One region of the Geodermatophilus sp. SYSU D00696 genome, then DNA from elsewhere that is predicted to be linked to it. Evidence: riboswitches for the same ligand, from Rfam matches in the RefSeq annotation. Region 1 holds a riboswitch; each other region holds the start of a gene.

Evidence for each region. A riboswitch is a leader RNA that binds a small molecule or an ion and turns the genes downstream of it on or off. The one in region 1 is predicted to bind cyclic di-AMP.
Region 2: it holds a riboswitch for cyclic di-AMP, as region 1 does, so the genes downstream of both, ACI79O_RS00035 (hypothetical protein) here and ACI79O_RS01035 (aggregation-promoting factor C-terminal-like domain-containing protein) in region 1, are expected to answer to the same signal.
Region 3: it holds a riboswitch for cyclic di-AMP, as region 1 does, so the genes downstream of both, ACI79O_RS06040 (transglycosylase family protein) here and ACI79O_RS01035 (aggregation-promoting factor C-terminal-like domain-containing protein) in region 1, are expected to answer to the same signal.

The regions. Positions count from the first base shown of each region.
Region 1 is NZ_JBJGYY010000001.1:212,194-222,317, forward strand. Features, by position in the region: gene ACI79O_RS01015 (SDR family NAD(P)-dependent oxidoreductase) at 1-146, opposite strand, end outside; gene ACI79O_RS01020 (flavin-containing monooxygenase) at 146-1,654, opposite strand; gene ACI79O_RS01025 (TetR/AcrR family transcriptional regulator) at 1,731-2,396, opposite strand; gene ACI79O_RS01030 (class I SAM-dependent methyltransferase) at 2,428-3,054, opposite strand; gene ACI79O_RS01035 (aggregation-promoting factor C-terminal-like domain-containing protein) at 3,109-4,065, opposite strand; cyclic di-AMP (ydaO/yuaA leader) riboswitch at 4,300-4,460, opposite strand; gene ACI79O_RS01040 (hypothetical protein) at 4,612-5,433, opposite strand; gene ACI79O_RS01045 (LLM class flavin-dependent oxidoreductase) at 5,794-6,951, shown strand; gene ACI79O_RS01050 (FMN reductase) at 6,948-7,571, shown strand; gene ACI79O_RS01055 (FMN-binding glutamate synthase family protein) at 7,633-9,207, opposite strand; gene ACI79O_RS01060 (GntP family permease) at 9,296-10,124, opposite strand, start outside.
Region 2 is NZ_JBJGYY010000001.1:2,099-12,222, reverse strand. Features, by position in the region: gene ACI79O_RS00050 (bile acid:sodium symporter family protein) at 1-557, opposite strand, end outside; gene ACI79O_RS00045 (protein kinase domain-containing protein) at 806-2,725, shown strand; gene ACI79O_RS00040 (DNA-directed RNA polymerase subunit alpha C-terminal domain-containing protein) at 2,751-3,347, shown strand; cyclic di-AMP (ydaO/yuaA leader) riboswitch at 3,475-3,628, shown strand; gene ACI79O_RS00035 (hypothetical protein) at 3,882-4,850, shown strand; gene ACI79O_RS00030 (ROK family transcriptional regulator) at 4,838-6,070, opposite strand; gene xylA (xylose isomerase) at 6,174-7,361, shown strand; gene xylB (xylulokinase) at 7,361-8,758, shown strand; gene ACI79O_RS00015 (sulfite exporter TauE/SafE family protein) at 8,864-9,667, shown strand; gene ACI79O_RS00010 (hypothetical protein) at 9,773-10,124, shown strand, end outside.
Region 3 is NZ_JBJGYY010000006.1:90,994-101,117, forward strand. Features, by position in the region: gene ACI79O_RS06030 (o-succinylbenzoate synthase) at 1-769, shown strand, start outside; gene menD (2-succinyl-5-enolpyruvyl-6-hydroxy-3-cyclohexene-1-carboxylic-acid synthase) at 766-2,469, shown strand; cyclic di-AMP (ydaO/yuaA leader) riboswitch at 2,800-2,968, shown strand; gene ACI79O_RS06040 (transglycosylase family protein) at 2,973-4,085, shown strand; gene ACI79O_RS06045 (nucleotidyltransferase domain-containing protein) at 4,150-5,031, opposite strand; gene ACI79O_RS06050 (isochorismate synthase) at 5,079-6,353, opposite strand; gene ACI79O_RS06055 (demethylmenaquinone methyltransferase) at 6,390-7,109, shown strand; gene ACI79O_RS06060 (hypothetical protein) at 7,153-7,299, shown strand; gene ACI79O_RS06065 (phosphoribosyltransferase) at 7,312-7,974, shown strand; gene ACI79O_RS06070 (geranylgeranyl reductase family protein) at 8,072-9,346, shown strand; gene ACI79O_RS06075 (NADH-quinone oxidoreductase subunit A) at 9,502-9,864, shown strand; gene ACI79O_RS06080 (NuoB/complex I 20 kDa subunit family protein) at 9,907-10,124, shown strand, end outside.

The sequences.
Region 1 (10,124 bases):
GCGGCCACGCCGTCGAGCCGCTCGGCGTCGCGGTCGAGCAGGACCAGGTCGTTGCCGCGGGCGGCCAGCGCCGGCGCGAGCGCGGCGCCGATGCCGCTGGCCGCGCCGGTGACGACGGCCGTGCCGGTGAAGCCGTAGGGCCGCATCACGCCGCCACCCCGCCGACGCCCGCCGTGGCGGGCTCGCGGACCGGGCGGGTGAACCGGATCCCCTCGTCCTCGACCGGCCCGCGGCGCATGAGCAGCACGTCGCGGACGTAGTTCTGGTACAGCTTCCACGGCGCCCGGGCGCCCTGCTTCGGCAGGGCGGCGATGCTGCGCTGCACGTAGCCGGCCGACAGGCCGATGATCGGCGCGGTTCCGCCCTCGGCCGGGGCCAGCGGGGTGGCCGCGGCGTAGCCGTTGCGGTCGAGGTGGGCCAGCAGCCGGCAGACGTAGCGGGCGACCAGGTCGGCCTTCAGCGTCCAGGAGGCGTTGGTGTAGCCGATGGTCATGGCGAAGTTCGGCACACCGGAGACCATGAAGCCCTTGTAGGACACGGTGCGCGACAGGTCGACGTCCTCGCCGTCCACGCTCAGCTGCATCCCGCCGATGGGCAGCAGGTTCAGGCCGGTGGCGGTGACGACGACGTCGGCGTCGAGGTGCTCCCCCGACTCCAGGTCGATGCCGGTCTCGTCGAAGCCGGCGATCCGGTCGGTGACGATCGACGCCTTGCCGGCGCGCAGCGCGCGGAACAGGTCGCCGTCGGGGACGACGCACAGCCGCTGGTCCCACGGGTCGTACGGCGGGTTGAAGTGGGTGCCCACGTCGACGGTCTCGGGCAGCTCCTTGGCCGCCGCCTTCGCGAGGATGCGCTTCATCAGCTCGGGCCGGCGCCGGCTGAGCTGGAAGGAGGCCATGGAGACCAGCACGTTCTTCCACCGCACCACCGGGTAGACGACGCGGTCGGGCAGCCGGCGGCGCAGCTTCTCGGCGAGCGCGTCGCGGCCGGGCAGGCTCACGACGTAGGTGGGGGTGCGCTGCAGCATCGTCACGTGCGCGGCCTCGGCGGCCAGGCTCGGCACCAGGGTGACGGCGGTGGCGCCGCTGCCGATGACGACGACGCGCTTGCCGGCCCAGTCGAGGTCCTCGGGCCAGTGCTGCGGGTGCACGACCCGGCCGAGGAAGCGCTCCTCGCCGGAGAACTCCGGCCGGTACCCCTGGTCGTAGCGGTAGTAGCCGGAGCACACCGACAGCCACGAGCAGGTCCACGTCTCGGTCCCGCCGGTGTCGGTGCGCTCGGCGGTGACCGTCCACAGCGAGTCCTCGGTGGACCAGGACGCGGCGAGCACCCGGGTGCGGAAGCGGATGTGCTCGTCGACGCCGTACTCGCGCGCGGTGTCGCGGACGTACTGGCGGATCGAGGGCCCGTCGGCGATGGCCTTCGGGTCGGTCCACGGCCGGAAGGAGTAGCCCAGGGTGAACATGTCCGAGTCCGAGCGCACGCCCGGGTAGCGGAACAGGTCCCAGGTGCCGCCGATGGCCTCGCGGGCCTCGAGGACGGCGTAGCTCTTGCCGGGGACCTCGCGCTGCAGGTGGCAGGCCGCGCCGATGCCCGACAGGCCCGCGCCGACGATCAGCACGTCGACGTGGCGGACGGGACTGGTCTCGGTCATGACTCTCCCTGTCGGGGCCGGGGTGACCTGGGCGACACTACTCGACACCGTGTCGAGTACGTCGACGACGCGTCGGTCAGGTGGGTGCGGCTGCCGGCCCGTCGCCGCCGTAGACGGCGCGCAGCCACACGGTGAGCAGCACGTCGACGAGGTCGGCCTCGTCCAGCGCCGGCGCCTGCCCGGTGGCGGTCACGTGGATGACCCGCTCGTTCATCCAGTTGAGCGCCACGGCGAGGTCGCGGGCCGGCGGGCCGGGTGGGGCGGCGCCGCGGGCCCGCTCGGCGTCGATGGCCGCGGCGGTCTCGGCGACGAACTGCTCCATGACCTCCGACCACAGCGCGCGGGCCTCGGCGCTGGTGGCGAACAGCGACGCTGCCGCGGTGGTGAGGGCGTGGTGCGCGGCGAAGGTGTCGCGGACCGCCTCGAGCGCACCCCGCCAGCCGGCGCGGACGTCGTCACCGGCCCGGCGCAGCGCCGCCGAGCGGGACGCGCGCGCCTCCCCCACCACCCGGTCGAGCAGCGCGAGGACGACGGCGTCCTTGGACGGGAAGTAGAAGTAGAAGGTGGGCCGGGAGATGCCCGCCCCGCGCGCGAGGTCGTCGACGGAGATGTCGGCCAGCGGGCGCTGCCCGAGCAGCTCCTCGGCGGTGGTGAGGATGGCCCGCTCCCGGTCGTCGCCGGAGGGGCGGCGGGCCCGGCGCCCGCGGCCGCCGCCGGGGGCGACGGGGAGCGGTGCGGCCACGGCGGCGACCCTACCCACGACCGCGGGGCGCTCAGGGCAGTCGCCACACCGTCGTGCGGCGCAGGCCCGGGCCCTCGGTCTCGGGGACGTCGAGCACGGTGACCGGCTCGAGCCGCTCGTGCGGCAGGTACGGGCGGCCGGGGTCCCCGACGAGCACCTCGGCACCGCGGGCCCGCGCCCGGTCGAGGAACGGCAGCACCCGCCCGGTCATCACGCGGTCGTAGCAGACGTCCCCGGCCAGGACGACGTCGACGTCGGGCGGCTCACGGTGCAGGACGTCGCCGATCACGCTGATGCCGCGCACGCCGTTGAGGACGGCGTTGACGCCGACCGCGGTCCGCGAGAACGGGTCGACGTCGCTGGCCAGCACGTGCCGGGCGCCGGCGAGGACGGCCGCGACGGCGACCAGGCCGCTGCCCGACCCGAGGTCGAGGACGCGACGGCCGGCGACCGGGACGGCGCCGTCGAGCACGGCGCGGGCCAGGGCCTGCCCGCCGGGCCAGGCCGCGGCCCAGAACGGCGGCTCCTCACCGGCGCCGCCGGCGGTCTCCATCGCCTCCCACAGGGCGACGACGTCGTCGGCGACGTGCAGCCGGACCTCGGGGACGAGGGAGGGCCGGCGGACCCGGGTGTGCGCGCGGACGAAGCCCGCGGGCACCACCCTGGTCCGGGCCGGCCCTCCCTGCGCCACCTGTGGATCAGTACTAGTGGATCAGTACCAGCCGGTGGCCTGCGAGTGCGCCCAGGCCTCGCAGGGCGAGCCGTAGCGCTCGTTGATGTAGATCAGGCCGGCGTCGATCTGGCGGTAGCCGTCGGAGGTCTTGGCGATGCCGGTGCTGGCCCAGGTGGAGTCGAGGAACTGCGCGATCCCGTAGGCGGTGCTGGTCGGGTTCTGCGCGTTGGGGTTCCAGTTGCTCTCCTTGCCCCAGAGCTTCTCGAGGCAGGAGAACTGCTCGGCGCCGACGAGGCTGAGCGCGTAGTCCTTGAAGGACCCGCGGCTCTCGGAGCTGGAGCTGCTCGGCGCCGGAGCCGCGGCGGACTCGGCGGCCTGGGCCTCGGCGGCCTCGGCGGCCTCGGCGGCAGCAGCGGCCTCCGCGGCGGCGGCCTCGGCCTCGGCGGCAGCCTGGGCCTCGGCGGCAGCCTGGGCCTCGGCGGCGGCCTGCGCCTCGGCGGCGGCGCGCGCGGCCTCCTCCTCGGCGGCGATGCGGGCGGCCTCCTCGGCGGCGATGCGGTCGCGCTCGGCCTGGTCGGCCGCGGCCTGGGCCTGGACGGCGGCGGCGTCGATCGCGGTGCGCTCGGTGCGGGAGGCGGCGAGCTCCTCCAGCGGCGCGAGGTCACCGTCCTCGACGGCGCCGTCGGTGCCCTGCTCCGCGAGGCCGAGCGCCTCGGCCACGCCCACCGAGGCGCTGGCGGTGTCGGCCTCGGCACCGCCGGTGGCGGCGGGGCCGGTGCCGGAGAGCACCCCGACCAGGAGCGCGCCGGCGGCGGCGGTACCGAGCAGCAGGGCCGGGCGGCGGGAGCCCAGCAGGCCACCGCGGCGCGCGCGGCCGGGGGCGGGGGTCTCGTCGTCCACCTCGAGGACGGCGGTCTCGAGGGCGTCGGTGTCAGGGGTGTCGGGGGTCTCGGCGACGGGGGTGTCGGCGGCGGTGCGGCGGGTACGGCTGGACATGCGGGTGGGCGCTCCGAGGGAGAGGGCGCGCGGCGGCCCGGGGCATGGGCACGCGCACGCAGCGCGGGTCTACGGCGTGTCTGGTCGGGAGGTCTCCGGCGGCCGCGGTCGGCGCCGGGGCGCGGCAGGGCAGGGTCGAGCCGGCGTCAGGAGGACGCGGGACCGCGCTGCGCGCGCGGGCGGCTGCACCTGCGGGCCGCGGGGGCCCGGAGGCGGGGCATGCGGAGGCTCTCCGTTTCTTCCGTGAGCCGCCTACCGAGTTAGCTGACGGGTTCGGGCGGGAAGCAGCCCTACACCCCCGCGAGCAGAGCTCGACGGGTGCGATTCACCCCAGTACTGCGGTGGGTCCCCGGCTCGCGTCCACGGGTGCGGACACGACTCGGCGGCGTCCGGCCAGGCTCCCCGGACGGGGAGAGACGACCGACCGGACGCCCGCCACCGTAGACACCGTTACCGGTCCGTGACAACACGGGGCCGGAGGGACCGGCGGGACGGGTGTGACCCGCCGGCCCCCCGGGCAGCTGCCCGCGCCGGTGTCGCTGCTGGTCAGGAGGCCGCGGCGACCTGGGGCCGGTCCGTGTCGCGCAACACAGTGACCTGCGACGCATCGGCAGCGGCGACCGGCTCCCGCGCGGCGCCCGCCGCGGCTTCCCCGACGGTCTCGGCCGCCTCGCGACGCTCGGCGAGGACGGGGACGTCGTCGGGCAGCACGCCGGTGATCACCGCCAGCGCCCGGTCGATCTGCCCGGTCAGCCCGAGCAGCCACTCGCGCGCCTGGTCGCGCTCGTCGCGCAGCGGCGCGAGCTCGGCCTCGGCGACCCGCCGGCGCTCGGCCGCCTCGGCGTCGGCGCGGGCGCGGACCTCTGCCGCCTCCCGGTCCAGGCGCTCGCGCACCGCGGCCGCCGCGCGGTCCAGCCGGGCGCGCTCCTCGGCCGCCCCCCGGCCCAGCTCCGCCGCCTCGCGGCGGGCCGCCTCGAGCACCGCCGCGGCCTCGCTGCGGGTCTGCTCGCGCAGGGCGATGACCGCCTCGCGCATCTCGGCGACCCCGCTCAGCCGCGCCTCGGCCTCGGTGCGGGCCTCCTCGACCACGCGCCGCGCCTCCTCCTCGGCGGCGGCGGTCCGGGCTGCGGCCTCGGCCTCGGCCCGGCGGACCAGTTCCAGCGCCTCGTCCGGCCCCGGCAGCGACTGCCGCTCGCGGACGAGCGCGGCCAGCCGGCGCCGGGCGTTCTGCAGTTCGGCCGAGGCGGCGGCGTAGCGGCTGAGCAGGTGGTCGTTCTCCCGGCGCAGGACGAGGACCTCGGTCTCCGCCCAGTTCACGTAGTCGTCGACCTGCGCGCGGTCGTAGCCGCGGACCGCCCCGGTGAACACCGGCCCGGTCCCCAGCAGGCCGTCGAGTCCGCCCGACGGCGACCGTCCCCCGGTGCCGTCCCCCGGCGCTCCGGTCTGAGCGCCTCCCCCTGCCCGCTGCGACATCCCGGTCCCCCTCGGTCCGCCGTGCCGGTCCGGACTCCCCGGCCGGCCGTCGGGGTGATCACGATCCCACCCCGGATACCCACCGGCCGGGCGCCGACAGGGGGGCGCGGAGCCCGCCGGAGTGGGATCGCCGGGACGTGCCGGATCCGTCACCGAGCGCAGTCATTGCATCTCAGCGCGGTCACGAGACCCTGGGAATGGACGCGAGGGCGCCGCGGTTGGACGGGCCGTAGCAGTAGTTGCACTCTCAACCACATGGAGCACGAGATGCAGTTCGGCGTCTTCTCGGTCAGTGACATCACGACCGATCCCACGACGGGCCGCACGCCGAGCGAGGCGGAGCGGATCCGGGCGATCGTCACGATCGCGAAGAAGGCCGAGGAGGTCGGCCTGGACGTCTTCGCCCTCGGCGAGCACCACAACCCGCCGTTCTTCTCCTCGTCGCCGACGACGACCCTCGCCTACGTCGCGGCGCAGACCTCGCGGCTGCAGCTGTCGACGGCGACCACCCTGATCACCACGAACGACCCGGTGAAGATCGCCGAGGACTACGCGATGCTGCAGCACCTGGCCGGCGGCCGCGTCGACCTGATGATGGGCCGCGGCAACACCGGCCCGGTCTACCCCTGGTTCGGCCAGGACATCCGCGACGGGCTGCCGCTGGCGGTGGAGAACTACGCGCTGCTGCGCCGGCTGTGGGACGAGGACGTCGTCGACTGGCAGGGGCGGTTCCGCACCCCGCTGCAGGGCTTCACCTCGACGCCCCGCCCGCTGGACGGCGTCCCGCCGTTCGTGTGGCACGGCTCGATCCGCAGCCCCCAGATCGCCGAGCAGGCCGCGTACTACGGCGACGGCTTCTTCCACAACCACATCTTCTGGCCGAAGGAGCACACCCAGCGGATGGTCGAGTTCTACCGCCGCCGCTTCGAGCACCACGGCCACGGTGCCGCCGACCAGGCGATCGTCGGCCTCGGCGGTCAGGTGTTCATGCGCAAGAACTCGCAGGACGCCGTGGACGAGTTCCGGCCCTACTTCGACAACGCGCCGGTCTACGGCCACGGCCCCTCCCTGGAGGACTTCTCCCGCGAGACGCCGCTGACCGTCGGCTCCCCGCAGCAGGTCATCGAGCGGACCCTCGGCTTCCGCGACTACGTCGGCGACTACCAGCGGCAGCTGTTCCTCGTCGACCACGCCGGGCTGCCGCTGAAGACCGTCCTCGAGCAGCTCGACATCCTCGGCGAGGAGGTCGTGCCGGTGCTGCGCCGCGAGTTCGCCGCGCTCAAGCCCGCGCACGTGCCCGACGCGCCGACCCACGCGTCGCTGGTCGCCGCCCGCGGCGGCGCGCAGGACTCCACCGTGTACGCCGCGGGTGACGACGTCACCGGCCAGGTCCAGGAGGAGGTCTCCGCATGACCACCCGCACCCTCGCCGTCGTCAGCGCCGGCCTGTCGACGCCGTCGTCGACCCGGCTGCTGGCCGACCGGCTGACCGCCGCCACCGTCGACGCGCTGCGCGAGCGGGGCGAGGACGCCGTCGTCGAGGTCGTGGAGCTGCGCGAGCACGCCCGCGACCTGGCCGATGCCTTCGTCACGGGCTTCCCCAACACGGCGCTGCGCGCGGCGATCGACACGGTCACCGGCGCCGACGCGGTGATCGCGGTGACCCCGGTGTTCACCGCCTCCTACAGCGGGCTGTTCAAGTCCTTCGCCGACGTGCTGGACACGGACGCGCTGACCGGGAAGCCGGTGCTGCTGGGCGCCACCGCCGGCACCGCGCGGCACTCGCTGGTGCTCGAGCACGCGATGCGGCCGCTGTTCGCCTACCTCCGGGCGGTGACCGTGCCGACGGCGGTGTTCGCGGCGAGCGAGGATTGGGCCGGCGGCGACGGCGTCAGCGGCGAGCTGGCGGCGCGGATCACCCGTGCGGCGGGCGAGCTGGCCGACGTCGTCACCGGCCGGCCGGCCACGGCCCGCCCGGTCGACCCCTTCGCCGACGTCCCCGACTTCGAGCAGCTCCTCCGCGGCGAGGCATAGCGGAAGGACCCTCCTGCCCCCACCGCTCGCAGGCTCGCGGCGGGCCCCTGCAGGAGGGCCGTCAGCGGACGGCGTCCTCCGAGGGGGGCGCCGTCCCGCCCTGGGGCGCCTCGGCGGTCATGAGCGCGATGGTCTCCGCGCGGTCGGCCGCCGAGGGCAGGCCCCAGCCGGGCTCGTAGCCGTAGACCTCGGCCAGCGGGGTCGACGCCGACCGCCCGGTGAGCACCTCCACCGACGAGGTGTCGATCAGTCCCGGGTGCTCGACGCCGCACGCCTCGGCCACCTTGAGCAGGTCCCGCCGCAGGGTGGCGACGTAGTTGGCCAGCCGCACCGACTTCAGCGCCGGGTCCAGCCCGTGGGCGAGCCAGGCGTTCTGGGTGGCCACCCCGGTCGGGCAGGTGTCGGTGTGGCACTTCTGCGCCTGGATGCAGCCGATGGCCAGCATCGCCTCGCGGGCGATGTTCACCATGTCGCAGCCGAGGGCGAAGGCCACGACCGCGTTGTCGGGCAGGCCGAGCTTGCCCGCGCCGACGAAGGTCACCTGGTCGGTGAGGCCGCGCCGGGCGAAGGTCGAGTACACCCGCGCGAACCCGAGCTGGAAGGGCAGCGACACCGAGTCGGTGAAGATCAGCGGCGCGGCGCCGGTGCCGCCCTCGCCGCCGTCGACGGTCACGAAGTCCACCCCGCGGCCGGTGGTGGCCATGAGCTCGGTGAGCTCGTCCCAGAAGGCCATGTCGCCGACGGCGGACTTGATCCCCACCGGCAGCCCGGTCTCGGCGGCGAGCAGCTCCACCCAGTCGAGCAGGCTGTCGGTGTCGGTGAACTCCGCGTGCCGGGACGGGCTGACGCAGTCGACCCCCTCGGGCACCCCGCGGGCCGCGGCGATCTCGGCCGACACCTTGGCCCCCGGCAGCACCCCGCCGAGGCCGGGCTTGGCGCCCTGGCTGAGCTTGACCTCCAGCGCCCGCACCGGGGCCCCCGCCACCAGGTCCTGCAGCCGTTGCAGGTCGAAGCGGCCGCGCTCGTCCCGGCACCCGAAGTAGGCGGTGCCGATCTGGAACACCAGCTCGCCGCCGTGGCGGTGGTGCACCGACAGGCCGCCCTCCCCCGTGTTGTGCATGCACCCCGCGAGCGCCGCGCCGCGGTTGAGCGCCTCGACCGCCGCCCCGGACAGCGACCCGAAGCTCATCGCCGACACGTTGACCACCGACGGCGGCCGGAAGGCCTGCCGCCGTCCGCGCGGGCCGCCGAGCACCTTGGCCGAGGGCAGCGTGACGTCGGCCGCCGAGTGGGGGTGCGACGGCGGCACGGCGCGGCCGAAGGTGCGGTGGTTGATGACCGGGTAGCCGGCGGTGTACTCGAGGTCGTTGTCGGTGCCGAAGCCGAAGTAGTTGTTCTCCCCCTTGGCCGAGGCGTACACCCACCGGCGCTGGTCGCGCGTGAAGGGCCGCTCCTCGTTGTTGCCGGCGACCAGGTACTGCCGCAGCTCCGGGCCCAGGGCCTCCAGCAGGTAGCGCGCGTGCCCGATGACCGGGAAGTTGCGCAGCACGGTGTGCTCCCGCTGCAGCAGGTCCCGGGCGGCCACCGCCGCCACCGCGCCCAGTCCGGCCACCGCGGCCCGCGCCGCACCCCTCATGTCGCACCTCCGCTCGCGGTCAGGGCGCCATCCTGGCGCGGAACGGCGCCGTCCGCGCCAGGAGCGGCGCCACGGACCCCGAGTGGGGCTACAGGAACAGGCTGAGCAGGAACGCCAGCGCGAACCCGATCGACCCGAGCAGCGTCTCCATCACCGTCCACGTCTTCAGCGTCGTCTTCTCGTCCATCCGGAAGAACCGGCTGACCAGCCAGAAGCCCGAGTCGTTGACGTGGGAGAGCACGGTGGCGCCGGCCGCGATCGCGATGACGATCAGGGCCAGGTCGATCGAGGACAGCCCGTCGGAGGCCTCGACCACCGGGGCCAGGAGGCCGGCCGTGGTGGTGAGGGCGACCGTCGCCGACCCCTGCGCGACCCGCAGCAGGACGGAGACGACGAACGCGGCCACGATCACCGGTAGGCCGATGTCACCGAGGACGTCGGCCAGCGCCGTGCCGATCCCGCTGGCCCGCAGCACGCCGCCGAACATGCCGCCGGCGCCGGTGATGAGGATGATCGCGCAGACCGGACCCAGGGCGCTGTTGACGATCGACTCGACCTGGGCGCCGCTCTCCCCGCGCCGCCGGCCGAGGACAACGATCGCCACCAGCACGGTGATGAGCAGCGCGACCGGGGTGGCACCGAGCAGCTGGCCGGCCCGGACGAAGAACGAGGCCTCGTCCACCGCGCCCGCGGCGGCCAGCGTGGTCAGCCCGGTGTTGAGGAAGATCAGCACCAGCGGCAGCAGCAGGATGCCCACGACCGTGCCGAACCCGGGCGGGGCCGACCGGGTCGCGGTCTCCGTGCGCCGCCCGCCGGAGGCGCCCGCCGTCCCCGGCGCCGTGCCGGCGACCGTCGGCTCGGGAGCGGCCGGCGTGCCGGGCTCGTCCTCGGCGGGCGGGACCGCGATGTCGTACCGC
Region 2 (10,124 bases), 210 kb from region 1:
GTGCCGACGATGACCAGGGCGAGCACGACCGCCGAGAGGACGCGCACCGGCTTGTCCATCCGGTCGGCGAAGGCCGGCGACCAGCGCCGCACCAGCATGCCGAGCGCCACCGGCACCAGCACGATCGCGAAGACCTGCACCGTCTTGCCGAACTGCAGGCCGATCTCCCCGGCGCCGGGCGGGTCGAACACCGCGACCGCCAGGTTGGTGACCAGGGGCAGGGTGACCACCGCGAGGAGCGAGTTCACCGCGGTCAGCGACACGTTGAGGGCGACGTCGCCGCGGAACAGGTGGCTGAACAGGTTCGCCGTCGTCCCGCCGGGGGAGGCGGCCAGCAGCACCATGCCCACCGCCAGCACCGGCTCGAGCCCCGCGAGCACCACCAGGCCGAAGCACAGGGCCGGGAGCACGAGCAGCTGCAGCGCCAGCGCGACCACCGCGGCCCGCGGCCGGCGGGTGACGCGGACGAAGTCGTCGACGGTCAGCGACAGGCCCAGGCCGAGCATGACCACGGCCAGGGCCGCGGGCAGGGCGACGGTGGCGAGAGCCGAGTCCACGGGCGACCTCCGGGTGCCTCCGCGGCGCCGGTGCCGCGGCTTCCCGGGGATCCTCGCCGACCGGCTGCCGGACGGCGAGGGCTGTCCCACCTGGGGGTTGAGGACGGTGCCCGGTGGGAACCACAGGGGAGCGGCGCGTCAGACCACCGGCACGCCGCACGAGCCCCCGGACGGGGGCCGCGTGGATCGGGGGACGGAGCCCTGGGGGACACAGCCCCTCGGGGGCAGTACGGGACGGAGCCAGGGACGTGACCTCGCTGGAGACGGGCCGGCAGACGCTGGGGGACCGCTACGAGCTCCAGGAGCTGATCGCCCGCGGCGGCATGGGCCAGGTGTGGCGGGGGCGCGACCGGCTGCTCCTCCGGCCGGTCGCGGTCAAGGTCCTGCGCAGCGAGTACGCCGACGACCCGGTGTTCCTCGAGCGGTTCCGCTGCGAGGCCCGGCACGCCGCGGCGCTGAGCCACCCGAACATCGCCGCCGTCCTCGACTACGGCGAGTCCGACGACGAGGCGACCGGCGAGCACCTGGCCTACCTGGTCATGGAGCTCGTCGACGGCGCGCCGCTGTCGGACCGGCTCTCGACCGACGGGCCGCTGGAACCCGAGGCCGCGCTCTCGGTGCTGCAGCAGACGGCGGCGGGTCTGGCCGAGGCCCACCGCGCGGGCCTGGTGCACCGCGACGTCAAGCCGGCCAACATCCTGGTCCGGCCCGACGGCCGGGTGAAGCTCACCGACTTCGGCATCGCGTGGTCGGCGGAGAGCGTGCCGCTGACCGGCACCGGGCAGGTGATCGGCACCGCCCGCTACATGTCGCCGGAGCAGGCCGCCGGCGACCGGGTCAGCCCGGCCAGCGACGTCTACGCCCTCGGCCTGGTCGGCTACGAGTCGCTCACCGGGCACGCGCCGTTCGACGGCACCAACCCGGTCACCGTGGCGCTCAAGCAGGTGCGCGAGGCTCCCGAGCCACTGCCCGAGGACGTCCCGCCCGGCGTCCGCTCCCTCATCGACGCCGCCCTGGTCAAGGACCCCGGTGAGCGGTTGCCCGACGCGGACGCGTTCCTGACCGCCGTCGAGGAGACGATCGAGCAGACCGCCCGGCCGCGCCCCGGGGCGCCGTCGCCCTCCCGGGCGGTCGCCGCGGCCCCGTCGGCCGCGCTGGTCGAGACGGCCGCGGTCACGGTGCCCTCCCCGGAGCCGGTGTCCCCGGACGACCTGCCACCCGGGGAGACCGCGGAGGTGTCCGGTGCCTCGCGGTCGCCGCGCCGGCGCCCGGCGGTGCTGGTGCCGGTGCTGGCGGTGCTGCTCGCGGGCCTGCTCGCGGTCCTCCTCTGGCCGGGTGGCTCCGGCGGCGGGCAGCCTCCCGCGCAGGCCGCGGAGACCGGCGCCGGCACCGGCGAGGGCGCCGCGGCGGCCGGCTCGGTGGTCCTCGCCGCCAACGACCACGTCGGGCGCCCTGCTGACGACGTCGCCGCGGACCTCACCGCGCTGGGTCTCACCGTGCAGCGGCAGGACGAGGTGACGACCGCCGTCGAGCCGGGCACGGTCTCGGGCCTCGACCCGGTCGGTGTCCCGCTGCAGCCCGGCGCCCCCGTGACGCTGCGCGTCGCGGTCACCCCGGCAGCACCGGCACCGGCGCCCGAGGGCGGTGCGCCCGCGGGAGGTGAGGGTCCCGAGGCGGCGCTGTCGGTGCCGTCCGGGTCCGGCCCGGCCGCGCCCGCGCCGGCCGAGCCCGCGCCCGCGGAACCGGGACCGTCGGACGCCGCCGTGTCCCCGGACGCAGCGTCCCCCGAGCCCGCGCCGGCCGAGCCCGCGCCGGCCGAGCCCGCGCCCTCCGACGCGGCCCCCTCCGACGCGGCCCCCTCGGACGCGGTGTCCTCGGAGCCCGCCCCGTCCGAGCCCGCGCCCTCGGACAGCGTCCCGACCGAGCCGGCCCCGACCGACCCCACCGGGCCCGCGCCGACCGAGCCGGCGCCCTCGGACAGCGCCCCGACCGAGCCGGCCCCGACCGACCCGACCGGGGCGGCCCCGAGCGAGCCGTCGGAGCCCGCCCCGAGCGAGCCCTCGGAGCCCGCGCCGTCGGGGTCGTCGGGCGCGACGTCCCCGGGGTCGGCGACGTCGTCGGCACCCGACGGGGGCAGCGCGGCTCCCGACACGGGTGCGGCCGGCTGACCGCGGGCGGTTAGGGTCCTCCGCCATGCCGACCAGGTCACCGGGGGACGCTCCGGCGGGGACGATCGAGACGCTGGGCCTGCCCACCCGGGCAGTCACCGCGCTGACCCGCGCCGGCATCACCGACGTCGCCGCGCTCGCCGCCCTCAGCCGCCGTGAGCTCGCCGCCGTGCCCGGGCTGGGCGCGGGCCTGGTGACGGCGATCCGCCGCGTCGTGCCGGAGCCGCCCACGCCGCTGCCCCGATCGGGGACGGCGGCGCGCGACGGGCAGCTGTCGCTGCCGGCCGAGGACGACGGGGCGCCCGACGCGCCGGAGATCCCCTCCTTCGCCTCGCTGCGGGACCCCCGCCGGCGCAGCGGCCTCGACCTGCTGGTGCCCGGGGCCCCCGCGCCGGAGCAGGGGACGGCGCCCGGTCCGCAGCCCGAGGCGGAGGCGGCCCCGCCCGCGTCCGCCCCGCGCCGCGCCGCCCGCCCGGCGCCTGCACCCCGGCCGGCCGAGTACGCCGACCTGGTGCGGCTCGGGGTGCGGGTGGCCCGCGCCGCGGTGACCGTGCCCGGCCGCCTCGCGCTGTGGTCGGTGCGCACCCAGGTCGACTGGCTGCGGCGGCTGCTCGGCGCCTGACGGCCCGACACGCCGCCGCGACACGCGATGCTCGTCACGCTCCGCCGCCGCGGGATTGTCACGGTGCGGTAACGACGGTTACCGTGGCCGCCGTCCGACCGGCCGTCAGTCCCCGTCCGGGGAGTCCGGACGGATGCCGCCGAGTCGCCCTCCCGGGCGAGCCGGGGACCCACCGCACCACTGGGGTGAATCCCGCCCGCCGGACACCGTCCGGCCGCGGGTAGGGCTGCTTCCCGCCCGAACCCGTCAGCTGACCCGGTAGGCGGCCCACGGGAGAAACGGAGAGCCCGCCGGATGGCGCGCTTCTGCAGCACGACCGCACCACCCCGCCGGCTCCGCCGCACCCGGGTGCGCTCCCGCATCTGACCGCGCCCGGCCGTCCCGACGCCGCACCGCGCCCACCCGAGCTCCTCGGGTGGTGCCCGCCGGTGCGCCCGCGTCGCCCCGACGGCCGGTGCCGCCCACTGCCCCGCACCCCTCCACGGCGCCGCCGCCGGCCGCGCCGTGCCCGTACCCCTGGAGCACCTCCCCCCGATGGACGCCCCCACCGCCGAGATCCCGCGGCCCGCCGCCGGCGCCGCCCGCCGGTCCCGCCGCGCCCCCGTCCGCCGCCCCGCGCTGCTGCTCGGCGTCGCCGCCGCCGGCGCGCTGGTGGCCAACGTGCTGGTCGGCCCCGACCCGGCCGCCGAGGCGCAGGCGGGGACGTCGGAGACCGTGACCGTCGCCCAGGCGCTGGGCCTGCCCGCGCAGACCGGCACCGCGACCGAGGTCCCGCAGGTGCAGCCGCAGGACCTGCAGGTGCTCGAGGAGCTGGCGGCCAGCCGCGGCAGCCGCGAGGCCGCCGAGACCGCCGCCGCACAGGCGCAGGCCGGTGCCGACCAGGCCGTGCGCGACGCGCAGGCGGCCGAGGCCGCGCGGCTCGCCGCCGAGGCGCAGGCCGCCGCGGAGGCGCAGGCCGCCGCCGAGCGGGCCGCCGCCGAGGCGGCCGCGGCCGCGGAGGCCCAGACCGCCGCGGAGGCCGCGGAGGCGCAGGCGGCGGCGGAGGAGGCCGAGGGGGAGTCCGGCGGGTCGGAGGCGGCGTCCTCCCCGGCCGCCTCGTCGTCGGCCTCGTCCTCGTCGTCGGGGACCACGGCCTCCCGCGTCGCCCGGATCACCAACACCTCGGGCCCGGTGCGCTCGGTGGTGCAGGCCGCCGCCGACGCCGTGGTCAGCAACGTCCCCGGCGCCGCGTCGATCACCCTCGGCGGCACCCGCGCGAGCGCGGCCGACCCGGGCGGGCACCCCTCCGGCCTGGCGCTGGACTACATGGTGCTGACCGACGCCGCCCTCGGCGACGCGATCGTGCAGTACCACGTCGAGCACTGGGACGAGCTCGGCGTCGACTACCTCATCTGGGAGCAGCGGATGCTCTCCTCGCCGGGTGGCTCGTGGTCGACCATGGCCGACCGGGGCGGCGTCACGGCCAACCACTACGACCACGTGCACGTCAACTACGTGGGCTGAGCCGCGACCTCCCGCGCCGCGGGCGCCAGCCAGCGCACCGGGTCCTCGAGCACCGCGTCGAGCGCGCGCAGCGCCGCGCCGGTCGCCCCCGCGGCCGGCACGGCGCCGCCCGCCGCCACGAACGGCCGGCGCCACCGGGCCGAGAGCACCCGCCGGGCCAGGTGCTCCTCCAGCCCCGGGCGCAGCAGGTCGGTCAGCTCGGCGAGGTGACCGCCGAGCACCACCGTGGGGATGTCGAGCACGTTGACCACCCCGGCCAGCGCGACGCCCAGCGCCCACGCCGCGCGGTCGAGCGCGCGGCGGGCGCCGGGGTCGCCGGCCTCGGCGCGGGCCCGCAGCTCCGCGGGGCCGGCGTCGGCGGGCACCCCGGCGGCGGCCAGCAGCGCCAGCCGGCCGGCGTAGCGCTCCAGGCACCCGGTCGACCCGCACGGGCAGTCCGGCCCGGCCGGGTCGACGCAGACGTGGCCGATCTCGCCGGCCCAGCCCGAGCTGCCGGTCATCACCCGGCCGCCGAGCACCGCGGCCCCGCCGATGCCGATCTGCCCCGACAGGTAGACGAAGTCCCGGTGCGGCCCCGGCCGGCCCGGGGCGCTCTGCGCGACGCAGCGCGCGGCGAGGTCGGCCTCGTTGCCGAGCACCGGGACCAGCCCGTCGGGGAGCAGGTCGGCCAGCACGTCGGCGGGGCGCACCCGCGACCAGCCGAGGTTGGGCGCCCGCAGCAGCAGGCCCCGCCCGGCGTCGACCAGGCCGGGCAGCGCGAGCCCGGCGCCCACCACCCGCACACCGGCGGGCAGCGACCCGAGCACCTCGGCGCCCAGCCGGCCGAGCCGGTCCAGCGTGGCGACCGGGTCGCTGCCGCGCAGGTCCTCCTCGTGCAGCCGCTCGGCGACCGTCCGCCCGCGCAGGTCGACCACCCGGACCGCGACCAGCCCGGCGTCGACCTGCATGCCCAGCCCCGCCGGCCCCGACCCCGGTGCCAGCGGGGTGGCCGGCCGGCCCCGGCGCGACGCCGGCCCGCGCTCGACCTCGTCGAGCAGGCCGCCGGCGACCAGGTCGTCGACCAGCCGGGACGCCGTGCCGCGCGTGGTGCCCAGCGCCGCCGCGACGCCGGCCCGCGACAGCTCGCCGGGGTCGGCGCACACCGCGCGCAGGACCAGCGCCAGGTTGGTCGCCCGCAGCGTCGACTGCCGGGCACCGGTGAGGACGCGGCCGTCGGACACGGGTTGAGGTTAGCCGGGTGGATCGTTTATGTTCTACCGCAGCACAAAAGCGGTGGCCCGCGTCACCCGGACGAGCGCCCCGGTGCCCGGCGGAAGGATCCCCATGCCCCTGCAGCCCACCCGTGAGGACAGGTTCACCTTCGGTCTGTGGACGGTCGGCTGGCCGGCCCGCGACCCCTTCGGTGACGCGACCCGTCCGGCGATCGACCCGGTCGAGTCCGTCGAGAAGCTCGCCGAGCTGGGCGCCTACGGCGTCACCTTCCACGACGACGACGTGATCCCGTTCGGCAGCGACGACGACCAGCGCGCCAAGACCATCGAGCGCTTCAAGCAGGCGCTGGCCGACACCGGCCTGGTCGTGCCGATGGTGACCACCAACCTGTTCACCCACCCGGTGTTCAAGGAGGGTGCGCTCACCGCCAACGACCGCGGCGTCCGCCGGTACGCGCTGCGCAAGGTCATGCGCAACATGGACCTCGCCGCCGAGCTCGGCGCCTCCACCTACGTGCTGTGGGGCGGCCGCGAGGGCACCGAGGTCGACAGTGCCAAGGACCTCAAGGCCGCGCTGGACCGCTACCGCGAGGGCATCGACACCCTGGCCCAGTACTCCGAGGACCGCGGCTACGGCCTGCGCTTCGCCCTGGAGCCCAAGCCCAACGAGCCGCGCGGCGACATCTTCCTGCCGACCATCGGCCACGCCATCGCCTTCATCCACGGCCTCGAGCACGCCGACCTGGTGGGTGTGAACCCCGAGGTCGGCCACGAGCAGATGGCCGGCCTCAACTACACCCACGGCATCGCCCAGGCGCTGTGGCAGGACAAGCTCTTCCACATCGACCTCAACGGCCAGAAGGGCCCGCGCTACGACCAGGACTTCGTGTTCGGCCACGGCGACCTGCTCTCCGCCTTCGCCACCGTCGACCTGCTGGAGAACGGCTTCCCCTCCGGGGGTCCCCGTTACGAGGGCCCGCGCCACTTCGACTACAAGCCGCTGCGCACCGAGGACCTGAAGGGCGTCTGGGAGTCGGCCGAGGCCAACATGCGCACCTACCTGCTGCTCAAGGAGCGGGCCGCCGCGTTCCGCGCCGACCCGGAGGTCCAGGAGGCCCTCGCCGACGCCGCCGTCCCGGAGCTCGCCCAGCCGACCCTCGGCGACGGCGAGTCCCACGAGCAGCTGCTGGCCGACCGCTCGGCGTTCGAGGACTTCGACGCCGAGTCCGCCGGCGCCCGCCGGGGCGGCCAGGTGCGGCTGTCCCAGCTCGCCCTCGAGCACCTGCTCGGCGCCCGCTGATGCCTCTGGTCGCGGGGGTCGACACCTCGACCCAGGCCTGCAAGGTCGTCGTCCGGGACGCGGCGTCCGGTGCCCTCGTGCGCGAGGGCCGGGCGCCGCACCCGGAGGGCACCGAGGTGGCCCCCGCGGCCTGGGCGGCCGCCCTGGATCAGGCGGTGGCGCAGGCCGGCGGGCTCGACGACGTCGCCGCCGTGGCCGTCGGCGGGCAGCAGCACGGCATGGTCTGCCTCGACGAGGACGGCCGGGTCGTGCGCGACGCCCTGCTCTGGAACGACACCCGCTCCGCCGGCGCGGCCGCCGACCTCACCCGTGAGCTCGGCGGCCCGCGGGCGTGGGCCGACGCCGTCGGCCTGGTGCCGGTGGCGTCGTTCACCGTCACCAAGCTGCGCTGGCTGGCCGAGCACGAGCCGGAGAACGCACAGCGCACCGCCGCGGTGTGCCTGCCGCACGACTGGCTGACCTGGGTGCTGGCCGGGACGCCCGGCCTCGGCGCCCTGGTCACCGACCGCGGCGACGCCAGCGGCACCGGCTACTGGTCGGCGGCCACCGGCGAGTACCGCCCCGACCTGCTCGAGCGGGCCCTCGGCCGCACGCCGGCCGTCCCGCGGGTGCTCGGCCCGGCCGAGGCCGCGGGCACCTCGGCCACCGGCGCGGTGCTCGGGCCGGGCACGGGGGACAACGCCGCGGCGGCGCTCGGGCTGGCCGCCGAGCCCGGCGACGTCGTCTGCTCGGTCGGCACCTCCGGGGTGGTGTCGATCGTGTCCGACACCCCGGCCGCCGACGCCACCGGTGCGGTCGCCGGGTTCGCCGACGCCACCGGCCGGTACCTGCCGCTGGTGGCCACGCTCAACGCCGCCCGCGTCCTCGACGCCACGGCCCGGCTGCTGGGCGTCGACCACGACGAGCTGTCCCGGCTGGCGCTGTCGGCACCCGCGGGGGCCGGCGGGCTGGCGCTGGTCCCGTACCTGGAGGGCGAGCGGACGCCGGACCGGCCGGACTCCACCGGCGCGCTGCACGGGCTCACCCTCGCGACGTCGACCCCGGCGCACCTCGCGCGCGCCGCGGTCGAGGGGCTGCTGTGCGGGCTGGCCGACGGCCTGGACGCCGTCCGCGCGACCGGCGCGCAGGTGCGGCGGGTGCTGCTGGTCGGCGGCGGCGCCCGGTCGGCCGCGGTGCGGGCGATCGCCCCGGCCGTGCTCGGCGTGCCGGTGCTGGTGCCGCCGCCGGGGGAGTACGTCGCCGACGGCGCCGCCCGGCAGGCCGCCTGGGTGCTGTCCGGGGACGCTGAGCCGCCGGCGTGGGAGCGGCCGGGCACCGAGCTGCACGAGGCCGACCCGACCCCGGCGGTGCGCGAGCGCTACGCCGAGGTCCGCGACCTGACCGCCGGCCGCGTCTGACCGCGGCCGGCGGCCCGGCCGGACCCGCCCGTTCCGCAGCCGCGCGCCTGGGGGAGACTGGGTCCCCGTGACGACGGGGACGCCGGCAGTGCGGGCGGGCTGCCGGTGACCGACGCGTTCCTCCCGGAGGGCCTCACCGGGCCGCTGCTCGCCCTCGTCCTGCTCGCCGCGCTGACGGCCGGCTGGGTGGACGCCGTCGTCGGGGGCGGCGGGCTGATCCAGCTGCCGGCGCTGCTGCTCGTCCCGGGCCTGTCCCCGGTGCAGGCGCTGGCCACCAACAAGCTGGGGTCGGTGTTCGGCACCACCACCAGCGCGGTCACCTACCAGCGGCGGGTGCACCCCGACCTGCGCACGGCGCTGCCGATGGCCGCGGTCGCCCTGGTGGGCTCGTTCTGCGGGGCGTCGGTGGCGGCGCTGCTGCCGGCGGAGGTGTTCAAGCCGGTCATCGTGGTCGCGCTGGTGGGCATCGCGCTGTTCACCGCGCTCCGCCCGTCGCTGGGCGAGGTGACGGCGCTGCGGCACACCGGCCGCCGGCACCACGGCACGGCGCTGGCGGTCGGGGCGGTCATCGGCTTCTACGACGGCGTCCTGGGGCCGGGCACGGGCTCGTTCCTCGTCTTCGCGCTGGTGTCGCTGCTCGGCTACGACTTCCTCAACGCCAGCGCCAAGGCCAAGATCGTCAACGTCGCCACCAACCTCGGGGCGCTGGCGTTCTTCGTGCCGCACGGGTCGGTGGTCTGGGGCCTGGGCCTCGCGCTCGGTGCGGCCAACACGCTGGGCGGCTACGTCGGCTCCCGGACGGCGACCAGCCGGGGCACCGGGTTCATCCGGGTCGTCTTCCTCGTGGTGGTGAGCGCGCTCATCGTGCGGCTGGGCTGGGACGTCTGGACGGAGAACGTGCGCGGCTGAGGCCGATGGGCCCTGGCGCAGGTGAGGCGGGCGCGCGAGCCTGGGGCGCCGGTCGCGGTGTCCGGCGCAGGAGGGGGACCCGGGCCGAGGGGCTGGCGGCAGCCGATGGGGCAGGTCGAGGAGCGGGCGCGGGAGACGGGCGAGGAGGTCCGCCCCGGCACCCGGCGCCTGCTGGTCGCCTTCCTGGTGCTCACCCTGCTCGCCGTCAACCAGCTGTTCGTCCTCGCCGACGTGGCCGACCGCTACTGGGCCTGGACGATCCGCACCGAGCCGACCGCCGCGTTCCTCGGCGCGGCCTACGGCGCCGGCGCGGTGCTGTCGGCGCTGTCGCTGCGGGAGGACCGCTGGAGCCGGATCCGGATCCCGGTGCTCACGGTCACCGTCGTCACGTGCGTCGCGACGCTGGTCCACACCCACCGCCTGCACCTGCTCAGCGGCGGGCCGGTGGCCCGGGTGA
Region 3 (10,124 bases), on a different contig from region 1:
CGAGGCCGCGCTGCACGGCTGGCCGGCGCCGCTGCGCGACGCGGTGCCGGTGAACGTGACCGTGCCCGCGGTGGGCCCCGAGCGGGCGCGCGCGATCGTGGTGGCGTCGGGCTGCCGGACGGCGAAGGTCAAGGTGGCCGAGCCCGGGCAGACGCCGGCCGACGACCTCGCCCGCGTGGAGGCCGTCCGCGACGCGCTCGGCCCGTCCGGCGCGCTCCGGGTCGACGCCAACGCCGCCTGGGACGTCGACACCGCGGCCGCCCGCATCCGGGAGCTCGACCGGGTCGGCCTCGAGTACGTCGAGCAGCCGTGCGCGACGCTCGACGAGCTGTGCGCGCTGCGCCGGCGGATCGACGTCCGGATCGCCGCCGACGAGGCCGTCCGGCGCGCCGGCGACCCGCTCGCGGTCGACCTGCGCGGGGCCTGCGACGTCGTCGTCCTCAAGGTGCAGCCGCTGGGCGGTGTGCGCGCGGCGCTGCGGGTCGCCGAGGCGCACGGGCTGCCGTGCGTCGTGTCCTCGGCCCTGGAGTCCTCGGTGGGCCTCGCGGCGGGCGTCGCGCTGGCCGCCGCGCTGCCCGAGCTGCCCTTCGCCTGCGGCCTGGCCACCGCAGCGCTGCTCGACGGCGACGTGAGCGGCGATCCGCTGGTGCCCGTCGACGGCGCGCTGCCGGTGCGGGCGGTGGTGCCCGACCGGCGGGCCGCCGTGGCCGCGCCGGACGACGTGACCGCCCGGTGGTCGGCGCGGCTCACCGCGGTGCTCGCCGCGTGAACCCCTCCACCGCGCTGGCCCGCGTGCTGGTCGACGAGCTGGTCCGCGGCGGGGTCCGCGACGCCGTCCTCGCCCCCGGCTCGCGCTCGGCCCCGGTCGCGCTCGCGCTCGCCGCCGCCGAGCGGGCCGGTGCCGTGCGGCTGCACGTGCGCATCGACGAGCGGACCGCCTCCTTCCTCGCCCTCGGCCTGGCGCGCGCCTCCGGCCGCCCGGTGCCGGTGCTCACCACCTCCGGGACGGCGACCGCGCATCTGCACGCCGCGGTGCTCGAGGCCGACGTCAGCGGCGTCCCGCTGCTCGCGCTCACCGCCGACCGGCCGCCGGAGCTGCGGTCCACCGGTGCCAACCAGACGATCGAGCAGCCCGGCCTCTACGGCGGCGCGGTGCGCTGGGCGGCCGACGTCGGGGTGCCCGAGGCCGGGCGGGAGGCCGCGCAGAACCGCTACTGGCGCTCGGTGGTGTCGCGGGCGCTGCTGTCGGCCACCGGCGCCTTGTCCGGCGACCCCGGCCCCGTGCAGCTGAACCTGTCCTTCCGGGACCCGCTGCTGCCCGACGGGGAGCCCGGCCCGCTCGATGGCCCGTGGGCCGGTCGCGCCGGCGGTGCCCCGTGGACGGCCGGGGCGCCCGCGCCCGTCCCGGCCGGTCCGGTCGGGGACGGGCCGCGCACCCTCGTGGTGGCCGGCGACGGACCACCCGCGGCCGGCCGGGCCTGGGCCGCCGGGGCCGCTGCTTCGGGCTGGCCGGTGGTCGCCGAGCCCAGCGGCGGCGCGTGGACCGGCGACGCCGTCCGCGGCGGGGCGCTGCTGCTCGGCGTCCCCGCCTGGCTGGACACGCACCGGCCCGAGCGGGTCGTGGTGGTCGGCCGGCCCACGCTGTCGCGGCCGGTGTCGGCGCTGCTCGCCGACCCGCGGGTGCGGGTCGAGACGGTCGCGGCGACCCCGCGCTGGCCCGACGCGGGCCGGTCGAGCGCGCTGGTCTCGCGGGCCGCCCCGCCCGCCGGGCCGCCGTCGGACCCCGGCCGGGCCGGGAACCGGGCCGGGGCGTGGGCCGGGGCGTGGTCCGACGCCGCCGCCCGCGTCGGGACCGCCGTCGACGCGCTGCTCGACGCGGCGCCGGGCCTCACCGCCGCCCGCCTGGCCCGCGACGTCGTCGCCGCGCTGCCGGCCGGGGCGCTGCTGGTGCTCGGCTCCTCGACGCCGGTGCGCGACGTCGACCGCCTCGCCGTGCCGCGCGGCGACGTCGCCGTGCTGGCCAACCGCGGGGTGGCCGGCATCGACGGGACCGTCTCGACCGCGGTCGGGGCGGCGCTGGCGCACGGCGGCCCGACGGTGGCGCTCCTGGGCGACCTGACGTTCCTGCACGACCTGCAGGGCCTGCTCACCGGCGAGGGCGAGCCGCGTCCGGACCTCACGCTCGTCGTCCCGGACAACGACGGCGGCGGGATCTTCGCCCAGCTCGAGCCCGGCCGGGCGGCGTACGCGCGCGACTACCGGCGGGTGTTCGGGACGCCGCACGGGCGCGACCTGGCAGCGGTCGCGCAGGCGCTGGGCTGGACGGCGACGGCGGTCTCCTCGGCCGGCGAGCTGCCGGCCGCGCTGGCGGCGGGCGGGCCGCGGGTCGTCGTCGTCCGCACCGACCAGCGCGCCGAGGCCGACCTCGCCGTCGCGCTCCGGGACGCCGCCGCCCACGCCCTCGGCTGACCGGGCGGGACGGGCGGTGGAGGACCGGTCCGTCCCGTGGCGTCCATCACGAGCGACGTGCCCGCAGGGTCCCGGGGGGCCGGTCGCCGGGGCCGCGCCGGACCACGCGGACCGGGGGGCGAGTCGCCGGTGACCAGCGCGTTCCCCACTCCCGGCCCGCCGGCGCCGCAGGCGGTCGGTTGGTCACGGCGGCGTCACGCGCTACCCCACGTGTCCCCTCCTAATCGCAGTGTGACCGGCGACACAGCGACAGTTGCCATGACCGTAGGTAGCTTTTTGGCTGCGCTCAGCAGAACGGAGCGCGGCGCCGGTCCGCCAAACCCTGCCCACCGGTCGTCCACACCAACACCCAGGGCAGGGGTGGGGGACCCACTTCCGGCGCGCGACGGCCCACGGGGGCCGGACCCGAACGCGCCTCGGGGTGAAGCCGCGGACCGCGGCCGGGCACCGATCGCCCGAACCCGACAGCTCACCTCGCCGGCGGTGATCGGGAGATCATCACCATGCCCAAGCACCGCGCACCCCGCTACGTCCGCACCAAGAAGGTCATCGCCCGGGCCCCTGTCGCCGCCGGCGCCACCGTCGTCGGTCTCGGCGTCCTCAGCTCCCCGGCCTCCGCCTCCACCAGCCACGACTGGACCGACGTCGCCCAGTGCGAGTCCAGCGGCAACTGGAGCATCAACACCGGCAACGGCTACTACGGTGGCCTGCAGTTCAGCCAGTCCACCTGGGCCGGCTTCGGCGGCACCGAGCTCGCCGCCCGCGCCGACCTGGCCACCCCGGCCCAGCAGATCGAGATCGCCGAGCGCGTCCTCGAGGGCCAGGGCATCGGCGCCTGGCCGAGCTGCGGCAAGTACCTGACCGAGGGCACCACCGCGGCCGCCGCCGAGGCGCCCGCCGCCCCCGCTCCCGCCGCCGAGGCACCCGCCCCGGCCGCGGAGGCCGGTCACTCCCACGACCACGCCGACGACGCCGCCACCGAGGACTACACCGTCCGCTGGGGCGACACCGTGAAGAAGATCGCCGCCGCCCACCAGCAGGGCTGGCGCGAGCTCTACGAGCGCAACGTCGACGTCATCGGCAGCAACCCGAACCGGATCTACCCCGGTCAGGTGCTCGCCGTCAGCGGCGCGGCCCCGGCCCAGGCCGCTCCGGCCCCGGAGGCCCCCGCCGCGACCGCCTCCGCCGGCGAGTCCGCCCCCGCGCCCGCGGTGGCCCCGCTGGCCGAGGTCGCCCCGCAGGTCGCCTCCGCGATCGCGTCGATCACCAACAGCGCCGGCCCGGTCAAGGCGGTCGTGCAGGCCGCCGCGAACGCCGTCGTGAGCAACGTGCCGGGCGCCGCCGACATCACCCTCGGCGGTACGCGCGGGAGCGCGGTCGACCCGAACGGGCACCCGTCGGGCCTGGCGCTGGACTACATGGTCATGACCGACAACGCCCTCGGTGACGCCATCGCCCAGTACCACGTCGACCACTGGGACGAGCTCGGCGTCGAGTACGTCATCTGGGAGCAGCGGATCCTGACCTCGCCCGACGGCGCGTGGAAGGCGATGGCCGACCGCGGCAGCGTGACCGCGAACCACCACGACCACGTGCACGTGAACTACGTGGGCTGATCCTCACCCCCCGACGAGGGCCCCGGCCGCTGCCCAGCGGCCGGGGCCCTCGTCGTCGGACCGGTCAGCGGCCGCGAGCCGTCCAGTGGGCGAGGTACGAGCGGTGCAGCCACGCGTCCACCCAGGCGCGGTCGGGCGCGGCCGGCACCGCCGGGCTGTCGCGCAGCGCCAGCAGCCGGGCCTCGGCGTCGTCGACCGCGGCGACCACCTCGGCCAGCGGTACCTCGCCCCGGCGGATGCTCCGCAGGTACGTGCGGTGGGGCTCGGGCACCGGCAGGGTGATCCGGCCGGTCGTCAGCAACTCCACCCCCTGGATGCCCAGCCGCAGCGCGTGCATCGCGTACTTGACGTCGAACCCGTGCGCGGCGACGAGTCCAGGGCGGTTCGTGTGCGCGCCGGCTGCGCCGGTCATCGCCGCCCGCTGGCCCCTCAGGTAGCCGAGGAAGCGGTCGGCGGCCACGCGGGAGACGAACCGGTCGGCGTGCGCCACCAGGTCCGCGCCCGCGGCGTCGCGGACGACGACCTCCTCGTCGGGCACGAACAGCAGCAGCAGGACGGTGGGGTTGCCGCCCAGCGCCAGCCGCGCCCACTTCCGCGCCGCGTACACCACGACGTCGAGGTCGCCGGCGCCCGACCGGTTGGCGAGCCCGCCGGGGCGGTCCCACGCGGTGTGCCGGTGGTACTGCTCGAACGGCACGGTCACCGGCGTCGAGAGCCCGGCGGGCACGCGCGCGGTGCCGGTGACGTACTCGGGCGGCTCGAGGCAGATGCCCATCTCGTCGCGGTCGTCCTGCCCCGTCACCGACGTGCCGTGCACGCCGGACCCCACCTGCGCGCGGAGGATCGTCCCCTGCTCGGCGATCTCCCGCGCCCGCGCCGAGGCGTGCGGGTGGTCGAAGGGCGACGGGAGGGAGCGGTCGCCGGCGATGGTCGGGACGGCGGTCACCGGGCCACCCAACCAGCCCGGACGCCGGCCGCCGACCCGTTTCCGGCTCAGCTCTCCAGGGCGGCCTGGAACGCGGCGAACTTCGACTGGGTCTCGGCGAGCTCGGCCGCGGGGTCGGAGCCCGCGACGATGCCGCACCCGGCGAACAGCCGCGCGGTGCACGGGTCGTCCTCGCCGAGCCGGGCACAGCGCAGGGCCAGGCCGAACTCACCGTCGCCGCGGGCGTCGAGCCAGCCGACCGGTCCGGCGTAGCGGCCGCGGTCCATGCCCTCGAGCTCGGCGATCAGCGCGGTGGCCACGTCGGGCGGCGTGCCGCCCACCGCGGCGGTCGGGTGCACCGCCTCGACCAGCTCCAGCAGCCCGGCGCGGCCGCGCGCGCCCGAGCGCCGCTGCGTGCCGGTGACGTCGGTGGCCAGGTGCCGCACGTTCGCCAGCGTCAGCAGCGACGGGGCCTCCGGCACCGAGAGGGCGGTGCAGAACGGGTCGAGCGCCCGCACCAGCGAGTCGACGGCGAGGGCGTGCTCGGCGCGGTCCTTGGCGCTGCTCATCAGCCCGGCGGCCAGCCGCTCGTCGTCGGCGCCCGCGCCCCGCGGGGCGGTGCCGGCCAGCACCCGCGCCGACAGCTGCCGCCCGGTGCGGCGCAGCAGCAGCTCGGGGGTGGCGCCGAGCAGCCCGTCGACGGCGAAGGTCCAGCAGTCGGGGAAGCGCGCGGCGAGCCGGTCGAGCAGCCGGCGGGCGTCCAGCGGCACGTCGGCGGTGACCAGCAGGTCGCGGGCGAGCACCACCTTGGCGAGGTCGCCGTCGTCGATCCGGCGCACGGCGGCGGCCACCGCGCCGCACCAGGACGCGGGGTCGAGGGCCCCGTCGGCGTAGCGCAGCCGGGTGGGCGCGGCGGACGGCGGAGCGGGGTCGCCGGCTGGCACCTCACGGGGGTCGGCGTCGCCGGTGGTGGTCAGCCAGGTGACCCCGTCGCGCCGGCCGACGACGACCTCCGGGACCACGAACACCGACGTCCCGGCCGCGGGGTCGAAGGCGACGCTGGCGAAGACCACCGGCCCCGAGCCGGGGACGCCCACCGCGTCGTCGACCGCGAGCGCGGCGCTGCGCGCGGCCCACCAGGCCGCCGCCTCGGCCAGCGCGCCGGGACCGGAGACCTCGAGCCGGTCGGCCTCGCCCCAGCCCACCAGCCCCTCGCCGCGGCGGACCCAGGACAGCGCGCCGTCGCGGGGCAGCAGGCCCAGCAGGTCGGGGGAGTCGGGCAGCGCCACCGTGGTGACCGCGGGCGCGGCGGCGTCCGGGGAGGTCACCGCCGCGGCTGTCACGCTCCCCAGCGTAGGCAGCCCGGTAGCGTCGGCGCCGTGGCGGACCGGCGAGACAGCGCGCACACCGCCGGACGGCGGGCCGGGCTGGACAAGCAGCCGCACGAGGTCGCGGCCATGTTCGACGGCGTCGCGCGCCGCTACGACCTCACCAACACCGTGCTCTCCGGGGGCCGCGACGCCGCCTGGCGGCGCGCCACCCGCGAGGCGCTGGGCGCCCGGCCGGGCGACGTCGTCCTCGACGTCGCCGCCGGCACCGCGGTGTCCACCGTCGAGCTGGCCGCCGGCGGGGTGCACGCCATCGCCTGCGACTTCTCCCAGGGCATGCTGCGCGCCGGCGCCGCCCGGCCGGTCCCGAAGATCGCCGGCGACGCGATGGCGCTGCCGCTGGCCGACGCGAGCGTCGACGGGCTGGTGATCTCCTTCGGGCTGCGCAACGTCGCCGATCCCGACGCCGCCCTGCGCGAGTTCGCCCGGGTGGTCCGCCCGGGCGGCCGGCTCGTCGTCTGTGAGTTCTCCAGCCCGACCTGGCGCCCGTTCCGCACCCTCTACACCGAGTACCTGATGCGGGCGCTGCCGCGGATCGCGCGCGCGGTGAGCAGCAACCCCGACGCCTACGTGTACCTGGCCGAGTCGATCCGGGCCTGGCCCGACCAGCCGGCGCTGGCCGCGCGCATCCGGGCCGCCGGGTGGGCCGACGTCGAGTGGCGCGACCTCACCGGCGGCATCGTCGCCCTGCACCGCGCCCGCCGCCCGTAGCGGACCAGGACCGGACGGCGGCACCGCGGACTACCGTCCGGTCATGACGACACCGACGCCGATGCCCGAGCCGCCCGGCCCCTCGCCGTCGCCGGTCGACCCGATCTCCCCGCCGTCGCCGGCCCCGCTGCCGCAGCCGAGCCCCACCGACCCGACCGCCCCGCCGCCGACCGGCCCGCAGCCGGTCTGACCGGACCGCGCGGTGCACGGGCCGCCGTTCGCCGACCGGCGCGACGCCGGCCGGCGGCTCGGCGCGCGCCTGGCCGACCCCGCCCGCGACGCGGCCGTGCCGCTCGGCCCGGACGCGCTGGTCCTGGGCCTGCCCCGCGGGGGCGTGCTGGTCGCCGCCGAGGTCGCCGCGGCGCTCGGCGCGGAGCTCGACGTGGTCGCCGTCCGCAAGCTCGGCGTGCCCCGGCGCCCCGAGCTGGCCATGGGCGCGATCGCCGCCGTGGGCGACGCGGTGGAGAGCGTCGGCGTCGAGGCCGTCCTGGCCCGGGTCGACGTCGACGGCGAGGCCGCCGCCGAGGTCCACCGCGCCGAGCTCGCCGAGCTGCACCGCCGCCGGTCGGCCTACCGCGGCGACCGCCCGCCGCCGGTCCTGACCGGGCGCACCGTGGTCCTCGTCGACGACGGCCTGGCCACCGGCGCCACGATGCGGGCGGCGCTGGCCGCCGTCCGCGGGGCCGGCGCGGCCGCCGTCGTCGTCGCCGTGCCGGTCGGCCCGCCGGCGCTGTGCGCCGAGTTGGAGGCCGACGAGGTCGTCTGCCTGGTCACGCCGCAGCCCTTCGGCGCGGTGGGGCGCTGGTACGACGACTTCGGCCAGACCACGGACGACGAGGTCCGGGCGGCCCTGGGTCAGGCATAGGAAGCCATCCGCACGTCCCCCGGCTCCGGACGTGCGGATAGCTTCCACTGCCTGGAGGTCGCCGCCGACCGCAGCCGAGCACCGAGGGGGACACCTCGTGACGAGTCCGACCGCCGGGGGCAGCGCCGACGTCGTCGTGGTGGGCGCGGGCCCGGCGGGGTCGGCGGCGGCCTGGGCGCTGGCCACCGCCGGACTCGACGCGGTGCTGCTGGAGAAGGCCCGCTTCCCGCGCGAGAAGGTCTGCGGCGACGGGCTCACCCCCCGCGCGGTCAAGGCGCTCGACGACATGGGCGTCGACACCTCGCCGGCGGGCGGCTGGGTCCGGCACCGCGGCCTGCGGGTCTTCGGCGGCGGAGAGGTGGTCGAGGTCGACTGGCCGCGGCTGTCCTCCTGGCCCGACTTCGGCCTCATCCGGGCGCGCCGGGACCTCGACCCGGTGCTGGCCGCGCACGCCGTGGCCGCCGGTGCCCGGCTCGAGCAGGAGGTCACGGTCACCGACCCGCTGCTCGACGACGCCGGGCGGGTCGTGGGCGTGCGCGCCCAGGCCGGTCCGGAGCGGGAGCCGGTCACCTGGCGGGCGCCGCTGGTGGTCTCCGCCGAGGGGCTCTCGGGCCGGCTGGCCAAGGCCATCGGCCTGGTCCGCCGCGAGGACCGCCCGCTGGGCGTCGCCGTCCGCCGCTACGCCGAGACGCCGCGCGGCGAGGACCCCTACCTCGACATCTCCTTCGACCTCTCCGCCGAGGGCCCCACCGCCGACTCGATGCCCGGCTACGGCTGGTCGTTCGGCATGGGCGACGGCACGGCCAACGTCGGTTTCGGCCTGCTCGACACCCGTCGCGGCGGGGACGCCGACGCCCGCTCCGTGCTCCGCCGCTGGGTGGCCACGCTCCCCGCGGAGTGGCAGCTGGGCGAGGAGCACGCGGTCACCCCGCTGCGCGGCGCCGGCCTGCCCATGGCGCTGGCCCGCGGCCCCGCCTACACCCGCGGGCTGCTGCTGGCCGGCGACACCGCCGGGGTGGTCAACCCGTTCAACGGCGAGGGGATCAGCTACGCGCTGGAGACCGGCCGGATGGCGGGCGAGACCGCCGTCGAGGCGCTCGCCGCACCCGAGGGTCCGGCCCGCGAGGCGGTGCTGCGCCGCTACCCGCGGCGGCTGCAGGAGGAGTACGGCCGCCACCACCGCCTCGGCACGGCGTTCCTCGCGCTGCTCGACCGGCCGGGCCTGGTCCGGTTCGCCACCGCGCACGGGCTCCGGCGGCCGGCGATGGTGAACGCGGCGCTGCGGCTCATGGGCAACCTCTCCGACGGCCGCGACGGCGACCGCTTCGACCGGGTGGTCGCGGTGCTCACCCGCCTGACGCCGTCCGTGTGAGCCGTGCGGCGGCGCGGACCGTGACCGGACCGTGACCCCCGGAAGTGAACTCACTCACCCCCCGCGCTTCCGATCGCGAGTCGCGCGGCATAGGCTCGTGGCGACGACCTTGTGAAGTTTTTCACAAGCGCACGAGCACGTGAGGGGAGGCGCCGGTGCTCTCGACCTACGTCCCGATCGTGGGCCTGTTCGCGCTGGCCGCGGCCTTCGCGCTGTTCTCGGTGGCGGTCGCGCCGTTCGTCGGCCCGCGCCGCTACAACCGGGCCAAGCTCGAGGCCTACGAGTGCGGCATCGAGCCGGTCGACCAGCCGCTGCACGGCGGCCGGTTCCCGGTGAAGTACTACCTGACGGCGATGATCTTCATCGTCTTCGACATCGAGATCGTCTTCCTCTACCCCTGGGCCGTCGCCAACGACGCGCTCGGCGTCTTCGGCCTGGTCGAGATGGCCGTGTTCATCGCCACCGTCTTCATCGCCTACGTCTACGTGTGGCGCCGCGGCGGCCTGGACTGGGACTGAGAGTGGGACGGACGGTCACGACCCCGACGGCGAGGAGCTGAGATGGGTCTCGAGGAGAAGCTGCCCAGCGGCTTCCTGCTGACCTCGGTCGAGAAGCTGGTCAACTGGACGCGGAAGTCCTCGTTGTGGCCGGCCACCTTCGGCCTGGCCTGCTGCGCCATCGAGATGATGGCCACCGGCGCCGGCCGGTACGACCTCGCGCGCTTCGGCATGGAGGTCTTCCGCGCCTCCCCGCGCCAGGCCGACCTGATGATCGTCGC